Regions from separate parts of the Kocuria oceani genome, predicted to be linked through region 4. Evidence: riboswitches for the same ligand, from Rfam matches in the RefSeq annotation. Region 4 holds a riboswitch; each other region holds the start of a gene.
The links. A riboswitch is a leader RNA that binds a small molecule or an ion and turns the genes downstream of it on or off. The one in region 4 is predicted to bind S-adenosylmethionine.

Region 1 (3,937 bases), on a different contig from region 4:
ATGGCGGAGGCGATCATCACCGCGGTCACGCCGGAGGCGCTGTCCCCGCGCACGTCCCGCAGATAGGTCAGCATGTACACCGTCACCAGGTAGTAGACGGCGTTCTGCGCCAGGCGCAGGCCGATCGTGACCAGCAGCGGGCGGCGGTGGTGGAGCAGCAGCTCCCGCAGGGGGGCGGTGGCCACGTTGCCCGAGGCCCGGTGCTCCAGGAACTCCGGGGCGTCGGCCACGCCGAGGCGGATCCACAGGCCGACCGCCACGAGCAGGGCCGAGAGCAGGAAGGGGATGCGCCAGCCGTAGGCGGCGAACTGCTCCGCGCTCATGACGTGCTGCACGACGAAGAACGCCCCGGTGGCCAGCAGCATGCCGGCCGAGGAGCCGATCTGGGTGAAGGAGCCGAAGAACCCGCGGTGCCGGGCCGGGGAGTGCTCCACGCTCAGCAGCGCGGAGCCGCCCCACTCGGCCCCGGCGGACAGGCCCTGGAGGATGCGCAGGACGACGAGCCCGACGACGGCCCACCAGCCGATCACCTCGTAGGTCGGCAGCAGGCCGATCAGGGTGGAGGCCACGCCCATGAGCAGCAGGGAGGCCACCAGCAGGGCCTTGCGGCCGATCCGGTCGCCCAGGTGGCCGGCGACGATCCCGCCCAGGGGCCGGGCGATCACCCCGACGGCGAGGGTGGCGAAGGAGGCGACGATGCCGCCGAGCTCGGTGGCCATGGGGAAGAACTGGACGTTGAAGACCAGGGCGGCGGCGGTGCCGTAGAGGTAGAAGTCGTACCACTCGATGGTGGTGCCGGCGAAGGCCGAGGCCAGGACGCGCTTCTTGCCGTGGACGACGCTCGTGCGTCCCGCGGCGGCCGCGGTCGGGGCCGGGATCGTGGTCGGGGGCGGGGTGGACATGCGTCAGGCTCCTGGGGTTCGGTCGGCGTCGGTCCCGGCACCGGTCCTGGCGTCGCCGATGGCGTTCAGGCCCTCCGGCAGGGTGCCGTTGATGAGGTAGTCGCCGAGGGCGCGGGCGCGGAAGGCGATCGGGTTGTGGGTGGCCACGGTCTGGGCGTTGCGCCAGTGCCGGTCCAGGCCCTTGGCGGTGGACGTGGCGGAGGCGCCCACGGTGAGGAACAGGTCCTGGGCCGCGCCGAGGGCCAGCTCCGGCACGGTGACCTGGGCGTGCTCCACGGCGATCTCGGACCCGTGCAGCGCCGCCGGGAGGGCGCCGGTGAAGTCCGGCCGGTCGGCGCCGGTGGTGACGGCGGCGGCGATCCCGGCGTCCAGGGCGCGGGCGGCGTGCAGCACGGTGGCCTCGGCGGCGAAGGCCTTGGCGGAGATCCGGCCGGTGGCCTCCTGGATCAGCGGGTCCTCGCGGAACGGCAGGCCGAGCCCGGTGTTGAAGGTCCGCCGGCGGCCGGCGATGGTCTCCACGGCGTCCCGCCGGGCGGCGCGGGCGACGCCGGCCAGCACGGCCAGCAGCACGAGCTGGAAGAAGGCGGCCTCGTGGACGGCCTCCGCGCTGCCGGCGGCGCGGTCCAGCACGGCGTCGTCCGGGACGCGCACGCGGTCGAAGACCGCGGTGCCGGTGCCGGTGAGCTTCTGCCCGAAGCCGTCCCAGTCGTCCTCGAGGGTGACCCCCTGGGCGTCCGTGGCGACGACGGCGAAGCGGCGTCCGTCCCGGCCGTCGAGGGCGGCCGAGACGCGGGTGTAGTCGCAGAAGACGGAGCCGGTGGCGTAGAACTTCCGGCCGGTGATCTCCCACCCCTCGGCGGTGCGGCGCAGCACGGTGTTCAGGGTGCCGAGCGCGTTGCCGCCCTTCTCCGTGGAGGCGTTGCCCACGGTGGCCCCGGCCAGCACCCGCGGATACCAGACGTCCTGGAGCTCCCGGGGCAGGAAGCGCAGGGACTCCACGAAGCCGGCGTGGGAGCGGTAGAGGTGGGCGATGTTGGAGTCGGCCTCGGCCAGGTCGACCAGCAGCCGGGTGAAGTCCTCGATGCTGACCCCGGGACCGCCGTGGGCCGCCGGGACGCGCAGGGCGCCGAACCCGGCCCGGTCCAGCCGGCCGACCTCCTCGTAGGGCAGCGCGCGGCGGAGGTCCCGGTCCAGGGAGCCGGCGGCGATCTCCGTGAACAGCGGCCCGAAGCGCTCCTTCAGCCCGGCGTAGTCCACCGGCAGGCCGGCAGGGTCCGTGCCGGCAGGGTCCGTGCCGGCGGGGTCCGTGCCGGCGCCGGGACGGGTGGGAGTCCTCTCGGCCGTGGTGCGGGTCATGCGGTGGTCCTCTCGGTCGCACCGAGGAGGGCCGGCCGTGCGGTCACGCCAGGGGCGGGCCCGGTGGCGGCAGCGCGGGGGCCGACGTCACGGAGCGACTGCAGATCCGGGATCTCCATCGGTTCTGGCCTTAGCACCCTGACCCCTGCGAAGGACGGGTTGCTGCGGCGTCGTCGAGCCAGATCTCTCGGCCGCTCTGAATGGGACGGATGACATCGCACCAGACCGCCGGGGTGCGGAGCCACCCGATGACGGCCGCATGTCGTCGGATGTCATGCTGACGTCACAGACGGTCATGTCCTCCCGGGTGGTGTAGGAATCCGCCGCGGGACCCCGCCCGGCCGGAGAAGGGGAGCGCCGCGCATCCGCTCAGTATCGCGGCCGGTCCGGCTCCACCTGCTCCGCCCAGGCGAGCACCCCGCCCTCGAGGTGGCGGATCCGCTCCTCCCGCCCGGCGTAGAACGGGCGCAGCGCGGCCAGGGCGGTCGCCGAGCGGGCGCCGGCCTTGCAGTGCAGCACGAGGTCCGCGCCGCGCGCCTCCGGCGGCAGGGCGTCCGGCCCCCGGTCCAGCAGCTCCTGGAGCGGCACGGCCACGGCGCCGGGGATCGCCAGGAGCTGCCGTTCCCAGTCCTCCCGCACGTCGACCAGCACGAAGGCCGTCTCTCCGCGCGCCCGCCGCTCCAGCAGCCGGGCCAGCTCGCCCGCCGCGACCGTCTCGGCGGGCTCCGCGCCGCCGGCCGGCGGACGGACGGCCACGGGCTCGGCGACGGCGGTGACCGGGGCGGCGTCCGGGTCCGGGTCCAGGCGCATCTCGCGCCAGGTCATCGCCAGGGCGTCGTGCAGCAGCACCCGCCCGAGCAGGGGCTCGCCGGTGCCGGTGATCAGCTTGACCGCCTCGGTGACCATCACCGCGCCCACGGTGGCGGGGAGCATGCCGAAGACCCCGCCCTCGGCGCAGCTGGGCACCTCCCCGTCCGGCGGCGCCTCGGGGTAGAGGTCCCGGTAGGTGGGCCCGTGGCCGGCCCAGAAGACGCTGACCTGCCCCTCGAAGCGCAGGATGGAGCCCCACACGCAGGGGATCCCGGTCAGGGCGGCGGCGTCGCTGACCACGTAGCGGGTCGCGAAGTTGTCCGCGCCGTCGAGGACGAGGTCGTACTGCCCGAGGATCCGCACGGCGTTGTCCGCCGTGAGCCGGCAGGGATGGGTGCGGACCCGCACGAGCGGGTTGAGGGCGGTCACGGCCTCCGCGGCGGACTCCGCCTTGGGCCGGCCGACGTCGGCGGTGCGGTGCACCACCTGGCGCTGCAGGTTGGAGACCGCCACGACGTCGTCGTCGACGATCCCCAGCGTCCCCACGCCGGCCGCGGCGAGGTACTGCAGGGCCGGGGCGCCCAGTCCGCCCGCGCCGACCACGAGCACCCGGGCGCTGCCGAGCCGGCGCTGGCCGAGCGGGCCGATCCCGGGCAGGGTCAGGTGCCGGGCGTAGCGCTCGAGCTCCGCACGGGTCAGTTCGGGGCCGGGCTCCACGAGCGGGGGCAGCGCGCTCACGGGCGCTCCCCCACGGGCGCCCAGTCCCCGCGCGGGACGTCCGCCGGACCGGCGGACGCACCGGCGGACGGACCGGCGTCGGGCGCGTCCGTGTCGATCCGCCCGGCCATCGGCGAGGACGCCTGGGCGTG
Region 2 (3,937 bases), on a different contig from region 4:
AACGTTCGGTAGTTCAAGGAGATCTTACGGAGGAAAGTGACACCTGTCACTATGGATGCACCACGATCGGATGCCGCGCCGGTATTGTGACGGAGCCCGCCCGTCGGCGAGGGGGCTGAGAATCGGCCGGGCACGAACGGCCGTGGATGCGCCTGCCGTCCGGGTGCTCCTGCGGCCCGGGCCGGGATCCGCTCAGCCGTACAGCCGCTCCGAGGCCAGGCGTGCGCCGGCCGTGAGGGACTCCAGCTTGGCCCAGGCGATCTGCGGGTGCAGCCGTCCGCCCAGTCCGCAGTCGGTCGAGGCGACGACGTTCTCCCGGCCGACCACCGAGGCGAACTGCTCGATCCGGTCCGCGACGAGCTCGGGGTGCTCCACGACGTTCGTGGAGTGGGAGACCACTCCGGGGATGATCACCCGGCCCTCGGGCAGCGGGTGCTCCTTCCAGACCTTCCACTCGTGGGCGTGGCGGGCGGAGGCGCCCTCGAAGGTGTAGCCGCCGGCCTCGATGGTCAGCATGAGGTCCACGAGGTGCTTGAGCTCGAGGTCCGTGGTGTGCGGGCCGTGCCAGGAGCCCCAGCACAGGTGGAAGCGCACCTGCTCCTCGGGGATCCCGCGCAGCGCGTGGTTGAGGGCCTCGACGCGCAGCCGGGTGAACGCCAAGTAGTCCTCCACCGTGGGCTCCGGGTTGACCTGGTCCCAGGACTCCGCGATGGAGGGGTCGTCGATCTGCACGATCAGCCCGGCGCCGGTGATCGCCAGGTACTCCTCCCGCATCGCGTCGGCGCACGCGTACACGAGCTCCTCGTCGGTCCGGTAGTACTCGTTGGTCACGCGCGCGCAGGAGCCGGGGGACAGCGCGGCGACGAACCCGGTCTCCGCGCCCGTGGCCGCCATGGCGGCCTTGAGGTTGCGGACGTCGGAGGCCACCGCCTCCTGGCCGGTGTAGGTCAGCGGCCCGGTGATCTTCGGCTGCGCGGTCGAGGAGCGCCCGGTGAGGATGCCCGACGCCGGGTCCTCGTACGCCTCCCGGAACCGCTCCCGGTCCCGGCGGTCCGGGAAGCTGGTGAGCACCACGTGTCCGGGCGAGGAGCGGCGGCGCTCCGTGGACGCCCACCGGTCCTCGTCCGTGGGCGTCAGCCCTCCGAGGCGCGAGAAGGAGTAGTTCCACCAGGCCCCGTAGTCGACGGCGCTGGACATCGTGTGCCCGTACTCGCCGTCGTTGACGACGTCCACGCCGGTCTCCCGCTGGCGCCGCACGACGTCCTCGACGCCCGTGGCGAGCTCGTCCGTGAGCTGCTCGAACGTGATCGCCCCCTGGGCGTGCTGCCGGTTGGCCTCCAGGAGGCGGGGGATCCGGGGCAGGGAGCCCACATGGGTGGTCTGCACGCGGTCGGTGTTCTGCAGGGTCATGGAGGTGCTCCTCGGAGTGGGGCGGCGGGGGCGGGCAGCGGGGAAGGGTGGCGGGGGCGGGGGGAAGCGGGGCGCTCAGGCCCAGAGCCGGCGCGAGGCGAGCTCGGCGCCGCGGGCGAGCGTCTCGAGCTTCGCCCACGCGATCTGCGGGTGCACCCGCCCGCCCAGGCCGCAGTCGGTCGAGGCGATGACGTTCTCGCGCCCCACGAGCCTCGCGTAGCGCTCGATCCGGTCGGCGACGAGCTCGGGGTGCTCCACGACGTTGGTGGCGTGCGAGACCACGCCGGGCAGGATCAGCTTGCCCTCGGGCAGGGCGTGGTCCTCCCAGACCTTCCACTCGTGCTCGTGCCGGGCGTTGGCGCCCTCGAAGGAGTAGGCGCCCGCGTCGATCGAGAGCAGCAGGTCCACCAGGTACCTGAACTCGAGGTCCGTGGTGTGCGGGCCGTGCCAGGAGCCCCAGCACAGGTGGAAGCGGATCCGATCCTGGGGCAGGCCGCGCAGGGCGTGGTTGAGGGCCTCCACCCGTACCTGGACGAAGCGCCGGTAGTCCTCGACGGCCGGCTCCGGGTTGATCTGGTCCCAGGACTCGGCGATGGAGGGGTCGTCGATCTGCAGCACCAGGCCGGCGTCGAGGATCGCGGTGTACTCCTCGCGCAGCACGTCCGCCCACGCGTAGAGGAACTCCTCCTCGCTCGCGTAGTGGTGGTTGCCGATCCGCGCGGCCGAGCCGGGGGACAGGGCGGCGACGAAGCCCTCGGCCGCCCCCGTCTCCCGCAGCGCGGCGGTGAGGCCCGCGACGTCGGAGGCCACCGCGGCCTGGCCGGTGTAGGAGAGCGGGCCGGTCGCGGCCGGGAACACGGGCGGCGGCAGGTCGGGGTCGGCCAGGTGGATGCCGGAGGAGGGGTCCGTGTAGGCGTCGTGGAAGGCGGCGAGGTCCCGCCGGTCCAGGAAGCTCGTGAGCACCACGCTGCCGGGGGCCGAGCGCTTCGGGACGTGGATGTCGTTGTCGTCGACGATCTCGAGCCCGCCCGTGCGGTCGAAGGAGTAGGTCCACCACGCGCCGTAGTCCACCGAGTGGGTCATCGCGTGGCCGTACTCGCCGTCGTTGACCACGTCGATGCCGGCCTCGCGCTGGCGGCGCACGACGTCCACGACGGCGTCCCGCAGCAGGCGGTCGAACTCCTCGGTACCGGCCGCGCCCGGGAGGCGGGCCTCGTTGGCCTGCAGCAGCTCCGGGGTCCGGGGGAGGGACCCGGCGTGGGACGTGAGGATGCGGTCGGCACTGTGCAGCATGGGGCGCTGTCCTTTCCATCGGTCCTGGCGGTAGCACCGGGGCGGAGGGCGCGGGGCCGTCCGTGCGGGTTGCTGCGGCGTCGTCGAGCCAGGTCTCTCGGCCGCTCTGGATGGTGACGACCCCATCCAATCCCACGGCCGGGACGTTGCGCCATTCGGGAGCCGCGTGACGGGCATGACGCCGTGTGACGCGCGGGTCCCTGCTCGCCGTCGTGCTCCGGATCACATACCGTGACGGTGACCGGTGCCCCGGACCCTGTGGGCGCGGCGGACGGAAGGAAGGTTCCCCATGTTCCAGGACCACGGCCTCGAGGGCCGCACCGCGCTGGTGACCGGTGGAGCGAGCGGCATCGGGCTGGCCGCGGCCCGGGCTCTGGCGGGCGCCGGGGCGCACGTGGTGGTGGCCGACGTCGACGAGGCCGGTGCGCAGCGGGTCGCGGACGAGCTCGAGGGGCGGGCGTGGGCCGTCGACCTGCTCGACACCGCGGCGCTGGCCGGGCTGAGTCTGGAGGTGGACGTGCTGGTGAACAACGCCGGCATCCAGAAGGTCGCCCCGATCCAGGACTTCGACCCCGCCGACTTCCACCGGATCCTCGTGCTCATGCTCGAGAGCCCGTTCCTGCTGGTGCGCGCGGCCCTGCCGCACATGTACGAGCGGGGCTGGGGGCGGGTCGTGAACATCTCCTCCGTGCACGGGCTGCGGGCCTCCCCCTACAAGAGCGCCTACGTCGCGGCCAAGCACGGCCTCGAGGGGCTGTCCAAGACCGTGGCCCTGGAGGGGGCGGCGCACGGGGTGACCAGCAACTGCGTCAACCCCGGTTACGTGCGCACCCCGCTGGTGGAGAAGCAGGTCGCGGACCAGGCCAGGGTGCACGGGATCCCCGAGGCCGAGGTCGTGGAGCGGATCATGCTCGGCGAGACGCCGGTGAAGAAGCTCGTGGAGCCCGAGGACGTCGGCAGCCTCGTGGCGTGGCTGGCCGGACCGCACGCCGCCATGGTCACCGGCGCGTCCTACACGATGGACGGCGGCTGGACGGCGCGCTGAGCGGGCCGGGGGCCGCTCAGCGGTGGCCGAGCTCCCGGGAGAGCCGGTGGGCCTCCGTGAGCAGCGCCCGCCCCAGGAGCCCGCGGCGCTCCCCGGCGAAGCGGGGCTCGATCCCGGTGAGGCTCAGGGCGTAGACGGGGGCGCCGGTCGTGTCGAAGACGGCCGCGGCCATGCCCCAGCTGCCCTCCA
Region 3 (3,937 bases), on a different contig from region 4:
CGCTCGGGGTCCACCTCGGCCGGGGCCGGGGTGGACGGTCCCGTGGAGCCGTAGCAGCCGCCCACGATGTTGGCGCACACCACGAAGTAGCGGTCGGTGTCGATGGCGGCGCCGGGGCCGACCAGGCCGTCCCACCAGCCGCCGCTCTGGGCGGCGCGGCGCTGCGTCTCCGGGGCCCCGGGCCGGGCCCTCCCGGCGGCGACGTGGGTGTCCCCGGTCAGGGCGTGCTCCACGAGCACCGCGTTGGAGCCGTCCGGGGCGAGCACGCCCCAGGTCTCGTAGGCGATCCGGACCTCCGGCAGCCGGAAGCCGGACTCCAGCTCCAGGGTGCCGATCTCGGCGTGCCGCGGCACGCCGTCCTCGCGCACGTCCGCGCCGGCGCCGCGCAGCACCGTCACGCTCACTCCTGCCCTCCGGCCGCGGCCGCGGCCGCGGCGAAGCCCTGCTCCAGGTCCGCCAGGATGTCCGTGACGTTCTCCAGCCCCACGGACAGGCGCACGAAGCCGGGCTCCACCCCCGCCGCGAGCTGCTCCTCGGGCAGCAGCTGGCTGTGCGTGGTGGACGCGGGATGGATCACCAGGGAGCGGACGTCGCCGATGTTCGCCACGTTGGAGTGCAGCGTCAGGGCGTCCACGAAGGCCGCGCCGGCCGCCCGGCCGCCCTCGAGGACGAACCCGAGGACGGAGCCGGCGCCGCGGGGCGCGTACTTGCGCGCCCGGTCGTGCCAGGGCGAGGACTCCAGCCCCGCCCAGCTCACCGAGCGGACGTCCTCCCGCGCCTCCAGCCAGCGGGCCACCTCCCCGGCGTTGGCCACGTGGCGCTCCATGCGCAGCGACAGCGTCTCGATGCCCTGCTCGATGAGGAAGGCGTTGAACGGGGAGATCGCCGAGCCGAGGTCGCGCAGCAGCTGCACCCGGGCCTTGAGGATGTAGGAGAGGTTGACCCCGAACGCGCCCTCCGCGCCGAGGGCCTGGGCGTAGACGAGCCCGCCGTAGGACTCGTCGGGCTCGTTGAAGCCGGGGAAGCGCTCCGGGTACCGGCCGAAGTCGAAGGCGCCGGAGTCCACGATCACGCCGCCGATCGCGGTGCCGTGCCCGCCCATGAACTTCGTGGCGGAGTGCACCACGATGTCCGCGCCCCAGCGGAACGGCTGGACGAGGTAGGGGGTCGCCACCGTGTTGTCCACGATGAGCGGGACCTCGTGGTCGTGGGCGATCCCGGAGACCGTCTCGATGTCGAGGACGTCGTTGCGCGGGTTCGGGATGGTCTCGGCGTAGAACGCCTTGGTGTTCGGGCGCACGGCCCGCCGCCAGGCCTCCGGGTCGTCCGGGTCGGTCACGAAGGTGGTCTCGATGCCGAGCTTGGGCAGCGTGAACTTGAGGAGGTTGTACGTCCCGCCGTACAGGCTCGGGCTGGCCACCACGTGGTCCCCCGCCCCGGCGAGGTTGAGCACCGCGAACGTCGTGGCCGACTGCCCGGCGCTGAGCATCAGGGCGCCCACCCCGCCCTCCAGGGCGCTGATGCGGTTCTCCACGACCTCCGTGGTCGGGTTGCCGATGCGGGTGTAGATGGGTCCCAGCTCCGCGAGCGCAAAGCGGTCCGCGGCGGCCTGGGCGTCGGGGAAGACGAAGGACGTGCTCTGGTGGATGGGCAGGGCGCGGGAGCCGGTCACCGGATCGGGGCGCTGGCCGGCGTGGATCTGCTGGGTCTCGAACGACCAGCCGGCCGGGTGCTCGGGGGTGGGCAGCGCGGTCGCGGTGCGGTCGGCCGTGGAAGCAGTGGACTCGGACATGCCGGGAGACTCCTTGCGGGTGTCAGGGGTCCGGTGTCCGACCGTGGTGGTGCTGCCGTGCGACGGCCGGGCACCGAGGACCCGCGCTTGCTCGCTCGCCGGTCGCGAGGAGCCCGGTCTTCACCCAGGGCACCCCACCGCGGTGGAGGGTTGCCGGCCAGCTAGCTGGGGCTTGGACGCTGGCGCTCATGACCTGGACAGCATTCTCCGGATTCGGGCGACACGGCGTCAAGCCGGGGTGCGGCGAGCGCCCCGCGCACGCGCCGGACGGGCCGGGGAGCAGCCCGCCGGGGACCGATTTGGAGACGAAAGTCACACGGTGCCACGATGAGCCCATGAGAGTCGACCACGTGTCCTACGCCTGCCGCCCGGAGGGCCTGACGGCCACCACCGAGCGCATTGCCGACCAGCTCGGGATCGAGCCGGTCAAGGGTGGGGTGCACCCCCGTTTCGGCACCCGCAACATGATCCTTCCGCTCACCAACCACCAGTACGTCGAGGTCGTCGAGGTCCTCGAGCACCCCGCGGCGGAGAAGGCCCCGTTCGGCCGGGCCGTGCGCGCCCGCTCCGAGGCCGGCGGCGGCTGGCTGGGCTGGGTCGTCGAGGTCGACGACCTCGCGCCCTTCGAGCAGCGCCTCGGCCGGCACGCGGTGCCCGGCCACCGGGTCTTTCCCGACGGCCGGTGCCTGGAGTGGCACCAGATCGGCGTCAAGGGCCTGATCGCCGACCCCCAGCTGCCGTTCATGGTGCGCTTCGACTCGGCCCCGGAGATGCACCCGTCCCAGGCGCGGATCACCGACGTGGCCCTCGCCGGGATGTGCATCGCCGGGGCGCCCGAGCGGGTGGCCGAGTGGCTGGGCGCGCCCGTGGAGACCGCGCTCGAGGACCTGGCGGTGGAGTGGCGCTATCCGGAGGGCACGCCCGGGCTGCTCTCGGTGTCCTTCGGCACCCCCGACGGGCTGGTCACGATCTGAGGCGCCGGCCGGGGCGGGCCCGCACGGCGGGCCCGCCTCAGCCGAGCAGCCGGCCGACGCCCAGGAAGCCCACGGCGTCCAGCAGGAAGTGCGCGACGACGAGGGGCATGACCCGCCCGGTGCGCCGGTAGAGCTCGGCGAAGACCAGGCCCATCACCACGTTGCCGAGGAAGGGCCCGATGCCCTGGTATAGGTGGTAGCTGCCGCGGAACAGCGCCGTGACCACCAGCACCACCGGCCAGCGCCAGCCGATGCGGGTGAGCCGGTCGGTCAGGAACGCGACCACCACCACCTCCTCGACCAGGGCGTGGCGCAGCGCGGAGAGCAGCAGCACCGGCACCGTCCACCAGTGCTCGGCCAGCCCGGAGGTCGTCACCTCCGCGGTGAGGCCCAGGGCGCGGCCGGCCGCGTAGAGGGCCAGGGTGCCCAGCCCCATGACGAGGAACAGGACGGTGCCCAGCCCGAGGTCCGGGACCGGCATCCGGGCGTCGAGCCCGATCCGCCGCCGCACCGTGCCCAGCGCGCCGGCGGAGCCGGCGAGCAGGTACAGCGCCAGCAGCACCGGGACCAGGTCCAGGCCGATGCCCGTGAGCTGGCGCAGCAGGTCGATCAGCGGCTGCACGCTCAGCGGCGGGTTCATCGTGGCCTGCGCCTCCGAGAGCGGGCCGCGGGCCAGCTGCTCGGCCAGGGAGAGCACCGCGTAGAGCGCGGAGGCGCCCAGGGAGACCCCCAGCACGAGGACCACCTGCATCCACAGGTCGGCGCGGGTGGAGCCGAAGGCCGGCGGGCGCGGGGCGAGGTGTGCGGGGGTGCTCATGCGGCCATTCTGGCACCGCCCGGGCGGACCGCCGGGTCGCGGGCCCCTCGCCGGCGCCGCGCCCCCGGGCCGGCCAGCGGCGGGCGGGGTGCCTTCCCTAGGATGGGCACATGACAGCTCTTCCCCCGCAGATCCGCCGGCAGCCCGCCGAGCGCACCTTCCACGGCCACCTGTTCTCCGATCCCTACGAGTGGATGCGGGCGAAGGAGTCCCCGGAGGTGCTCGCCCACCTCACCGCGGAGAACGAGTACGCGGAGGCCCGCACGGCCCACCTGGCCGGGCTGCGGGAGTCGATCTTCGGGGAGATCAAGGGCCGCACCCAGGAGACCGACCTGTCGGTGCCGAACCGGCGCG
Region 4 (3,937 bases):
CCACTCCTGCACCTCCGCGTCGTCGCGGTAGCGGGTCGCGTCGTCGGCGTTGGTGTGCGCCTGCATGCGGTAGGTGTGGGCCTCCACGAGGAGGGGCTCGGACTCCGAGCGCGCCAGGTCCACGGCGCGGCCCAGCGTGGCGAGCAGGGCCACCAGGTCGTTGCCGTCCACCCGCTCCCCGGCCATGCCGTAGCCGACCGCCTTGTGGGCGAGGCTCGGGGCGGCCGACTGCTGGGACAGGGGCACGGAGATCGCGTAGCCGTTGTTCTGCACGAAGAACACGACCGGCAGCTTGAACACGGCGGCGAAGTTGAGGGCCTCGTGGAAGTCGCCCTCGCTCGTGGCGCCGTCGCCGCACATGGCCAGGACCACGGTGTCCTCACCGCGCAGCTTCGCGGCGTGGGCCACGCCCACCGCGTGCAGCAGCTGGGTGGTCAGCGGGGTCGACTGGATGCCGACGTGGTGCTCGTGGGGGTCGTAGCCGCCGTGCCACTCGCCGCGGAAGATCGACATCACGTCCATGGGCCGCACGCCCTTGGTCATCACGGCCACGGTGTCCCGGTAGGTGGGGAACAGCCAGTCGCCCTCCCGCAGGCACAGGGCCGCCGCCACCTGGCAGGCCTCCTGCCCGTGGCTGGAGGGATAGACGGCCATCCGGCCCTGGCGCACCAGCGCGGAGTTCTGGTCGTTGACCCGGCGGCCGACCACCAGCTTCTCGTAGGCGCCCAGCAGCACGTCCCCCGCGGGCAGCGGGTACTCGTGGCCGGGCTCGGTGCCCTGCTCCTCGGCCGGCAGCAGCCGGCCGGTGGGGTCCACCATCCGGATCTCGCCGCGCGCCGGGAGCATGTACTGCTCCGGCGTGATGCCGAAGGTCTGGGAGGCCCGGAGGATCGGGTCCTCGGGGGTCTCGACGGTCTGGCTCATGGTGTCCCCTCGGTCGGTCCCCGGTCCTGGTGCGGACCCGGGGAGGCAGGAAGGCCGCTGAAGTTCTGTCCGCCCAGTATGAGAAGAACCGACGGTTCGTATCCAGGGGTGCGGGAAAGTCCAGAATCCTGCGGGCATCGGTGCTGTCCTCGTGGACGAAATGTTTTACTGTGGCGTGGCGCACACGCATTCGTCCGACACCGCTGCCCGCCCTCCCGTCCCGCCCCGAAGGAGCCCCGCCGTGCCCTCGACCCCCGTCCCGCTGGACGAGACCGACCGGAAGATCCTCGCCGAGCTCTCCCGGGACGCCCGGCAGTCGGTGACCGCGATCGCCGCGGCCGTGCACGTCTCCCGCGCCCACGCCTACGCCCGCATCAACCGGCTGCGCGACGAGGGGGTGATCCTGCGCTTCAGCACCGTGATCGACCCGGTGCGCGCCGGGCTGCAGGCCTCGGCCTATGTGACGCTGAAGCTCCAGCAGAACACCTGGCGGGAGCTGTGCGCGCAGCTGCGGGCCATCCCGGCCGTGCACCACATCGCCCTGGTGGGCGGCAACTTCGACGTCATGCTGCTGGTGCGCGCCGTGGACACGGTGCACCTGCGGCAGGTGATCTTCGAGCACATCCAGCAGCTGCCCGGCGTGGTGGACACCCAGACGTTCCTGATCTTCGAGGACATCGACACCCGGGCGTGACCCGCCGGGGCGCCGGGAGCGCCGGGGCTCACAGAGGGCGCCACCGGGGGCCTCACGAGCGGCGTCACGATCCGTCACGGACGTCATCTTGGGTCGCGGAACGGCGCCGGCCCGCCCCGCGCATAGTGTGGTCCCAGCTTCACGAGACGCGACTGCCAAGCTCCGACTGGGTCGCGCACCAACCCCATGCTCATCGGGTGGTTCGGATGAGGAAGCGGCCTGCATCCCCGCTGCCCCGCAGCGGGTGACCGGTGCGGGTAAGAGCACGTGCACAGGAGCCGCGCCATGTCCCTCCCCGTGACCGATCACGACCTCTCGACCCGGCAGATCCACGCCGGCGCCGACCACGACCCCGGGCAGCGCACCCTCACGGTGCCGATCTACCAGAGCGCCGCCTTCGAGTTCCCGGACTACGAGGCCGCCCGGCAGATGTTCGCCCAGACCCGCGCCGGCTTCACCTACACCCGCACCGGCAACCCCACGGTCGCCGTGCTCGAGCAGCGGATCAGCGACCTCGAGGGCGGGGCGGGCGCCGTGGCCACCGGCTCCGGGCAGTCCGCGGTGGCCGTGGCCCTGCTGGCCCTGCTGGGCCAGGGGGAGGACAAGCACCTGGTCGCCTCCGAGAAGCTCTACGGCGGGACCGTGGACCTGCTCACCGACTCGCTGGCCGACCACGGCGTCGAGGTCGACTTCGTGGACCCCACCGCACCCGGCGCCTGGGCCGCGGCCGTGCGCCCCGACACCCGGGCCTTCCTGCTCGAGTCCATCGGCAACCCGCTGGCCACGCTGCCGGACCTGCCCGGGATCGCCGACGTCGCCCGGGCGGCGCGGGTGCCCGTCGTCGTCGACAACACCCTCGCCTCCCCGGCGCTGTACCGGCCGCTGGAGAAGGGCGCGGACATCGTGGTGCACTCGGCCACCAAGTTCCTCGGCGGCCACGGCAACGCCCTCGCCGGGGCGGTCGTGGACGGCGGGACGTTCGACTGGTCCGCCGAGCCTGCGCGGTGGCCCCAGTTCACCCGCGCCCGCGCCCGCTGGGGCGGGCAGAGCCTGCTCGACAAGTGCGCCGGCGCCAGCCCCTACCTGCACCTGGTCCGGGCCAAGTACGTGCACGACCTCGGCACCACGCTGTCCCCGTTCAACGCCAGCCAGATCCTGCAGGGCACCGAGACCCTCGACCTGCGGGTGGCCCGGCACACGGCCTCGGCGCTGACCGTGGCCGAGTTCCTCGCCGGCCACCCCGCCGTCGCGCGCGTGCACCACCCCGGGCTGCCGGGGGACCCCGGGGCCGGGATCGCGGCCCGGGACTTCCCCCGCGGCACCGGCTCCGTGTTCTCCTTCGACCTCGCCGCCCCGGACGCCGCCGTGGGCCCCTTCATCGACGGGCTGCGACTGTTCAAGCTGGTCGCCAACATCGGCGACACCCGCAGCCTCGTGGCCCACCCGGCCGCGATGACCCACTGCCGGCTCACGCCCGAGCAGCGCCGGGCCGGCGGGATCGCCGAGACCACCGTCCGGCTCTCGATCGGCCTCGAGGCGCCCCAGGACCTCGTGGCCGACCTCGGCCAGGCCCTCGACGCCGTGCTCGAGACCGTTTCGACCCTCCGGAAGTGAGCCCCACCATGAGCCAGACCGTCACCACCCGCCGCCGCGGCTTCACCACCACCGCCGTCCACGCCGGCCAGCAGCCCGACCCCCTGACCGGGGCCGTCATCCCGCCGGTCTACCAGACCTCCACCTTCGCCCAGGACGGGATCAACGTCCTGCGCGCCGGCCACGAGTACAGCCGCGGCTCCAACCCCACCCGCAACGGCTTCGAGGAGCAGCTCGCGGCCCTGGAGCACGGCGAGCGCGCGTTCGCCTTCGCCTCCGGGATCGCCGCCGAGGACGCGCTGCTGCGGGCGGTGCTGCGCCCGGGCGAGCACGTGGTGCTCGGCGCCGACGGCTACGGCGGCACCAACCGGCTGATCACCCGGGTGCTCGCCCCGTGGGGGATCGGCCACACCCCCGTGGAGATCACCGATCTCGACGCCGTCCGCGCCGCGGTCCGCCCCGGGGACACCGCGGTGCTGTGGCTGGAGACGCCCTCCAACCCGCTGCTCGGCATCGCCGACGTCGCGGCCTGGGCGGAGCTGGCCCGGGAGGCGGGCGCGCTGCTCGTGGTGGACAACACCTTCGCCTCCCCGTACCTGCAGAACCCGCTGCTCCTGGGGGCCCACGCCGTGGTGCACTCCACCACCAAGTACATCGGCGGGCACTCCGACGTCCTCGGCGGGGCCGTGGTCGTCGGGACCGCCGCCTGGCGCGGCGCCCCGCTCG

Region 1: linked by a shared signal. The riboswitch ahead of PU704_RS18815 (acyl-CoA dehydrogenase family protein) and the one ahead of PU704_RS13105 (O-acetylhomoserine aminocarboxypropyltransferase/cysteine synthase family protein) in region 4 are both predicted to bind S-adenosylmethionine.
Region 2: linked by a shared signal. The riboswitch ahead of PU704_RS01575 (cobalamin-independent methionine synthase II family protein) and the one ahead of PU704_RS13105 (O-acetylhomoserine aminocarboxypropyltransferase/cysteine synthase family protein) in region 4 are both predicted to bind S-adenosylmethionine.
Region 3: linked by a shared signal. The riboswitch ahead of PU704_RS08685 (bifunctional o-acetylhomoserine/o-acetylserine sulfhydrylase) and the one ahead of PU704_RS13105 (O-acetylhomoserine aminocarboxypropyltransferase/cysteine synthase family protein) in region 4 are both predicted to bind S-adenosylmethionine.

What each region holds. Positions count from the first base shown of each region.
Region 1 covers NZ_JARAMH010000030.1:10,222-14,158, forward strand. The annotation lists gene PU704_RS18810 (MFS transporter) at 1-902, opposite strand, end outside; gene PU704_RS18815 (acyl-CoA dehydrogenase family protein) at 906-2,258, opposite strand; SAM riboswitch class I at 2,371-2,465, opposite strand; gene moeB (molybdopterin-synthase adenylyltransferase MoeB) at 2,628-3,806, opposite strand; gene PU704_RS18825 (thiazole synthase) at 3,803-3,937, opposite strand, start outside.
Region 2 covers NZ_JARAMH010000001.1:316,969-320,905, forward strand. The annotation lists gene PU704_RS01570 (cobalamin-independent methionine synthase II family protein) at 193-1,410, opposite strand; gene PU704_RS01575 (cobalamin-independent methionine synthase II family protein) at 1,486-2,703, opposite strand; SAM riboswitch class I at 2,716-2,820, opposite strand; gene PU704_RS01580 (3-hydroxybutyrate dehydrogenase) at 2,993-3,748, shown strand; gene PU704_RS01585 (IclR family transcriptional regulator) at 3,765-3,937, opposite strand, start outside.
Region 3 covers NZ_JARAMH010000006.1:118,674-122,610, forward strand. The annotation lists gene metX (homoserine O-acetyltransferase MetX) at 1-404, opposite strand, end outside; gene PU704_RS08685 (bifunctional o-acetylhomoserine/o-acetylserine sulfhydrylase) at 401-1,792, opposite strand; SAM riboswitch class IV at 1,871-1,986, opposite strand; gene PU704_RS08690 (VOC family protein) at 2,128-2,766, shown strand; gene PU704_RS08695 (CPBP family intramembrane glutamic endopeptidase) at 2,804-3,583, opposite strand; gene PU704_RS08700 (S9 family peptidase) at 3,694-3,937, shown strand, end outside.
Region 4 covers NZ_JARAMH010000012.1:21,128-25,064, reverse strand. The annotation lists gene PU704_RS13115 (thiamine pyrophosphate-dependent enzyme) at 1-924, opposite strand, end outside; gene PU704_RS13110 (Lrp/AsnC family transcriptional regulator) at 1,166-1,618, shown strand; SAM riboswitch class IV at 1,756-1,888, shown strand; gene PU704_RS13105 (O-acetylhomoserine aminocarboxypropyltransferase/cysteine synthase family protein) at 1,904-3,232, shown strand; gene PU704_RS13100 (cystathionine gamma-synthase) at 3,241-3,937, shown strand, end outside.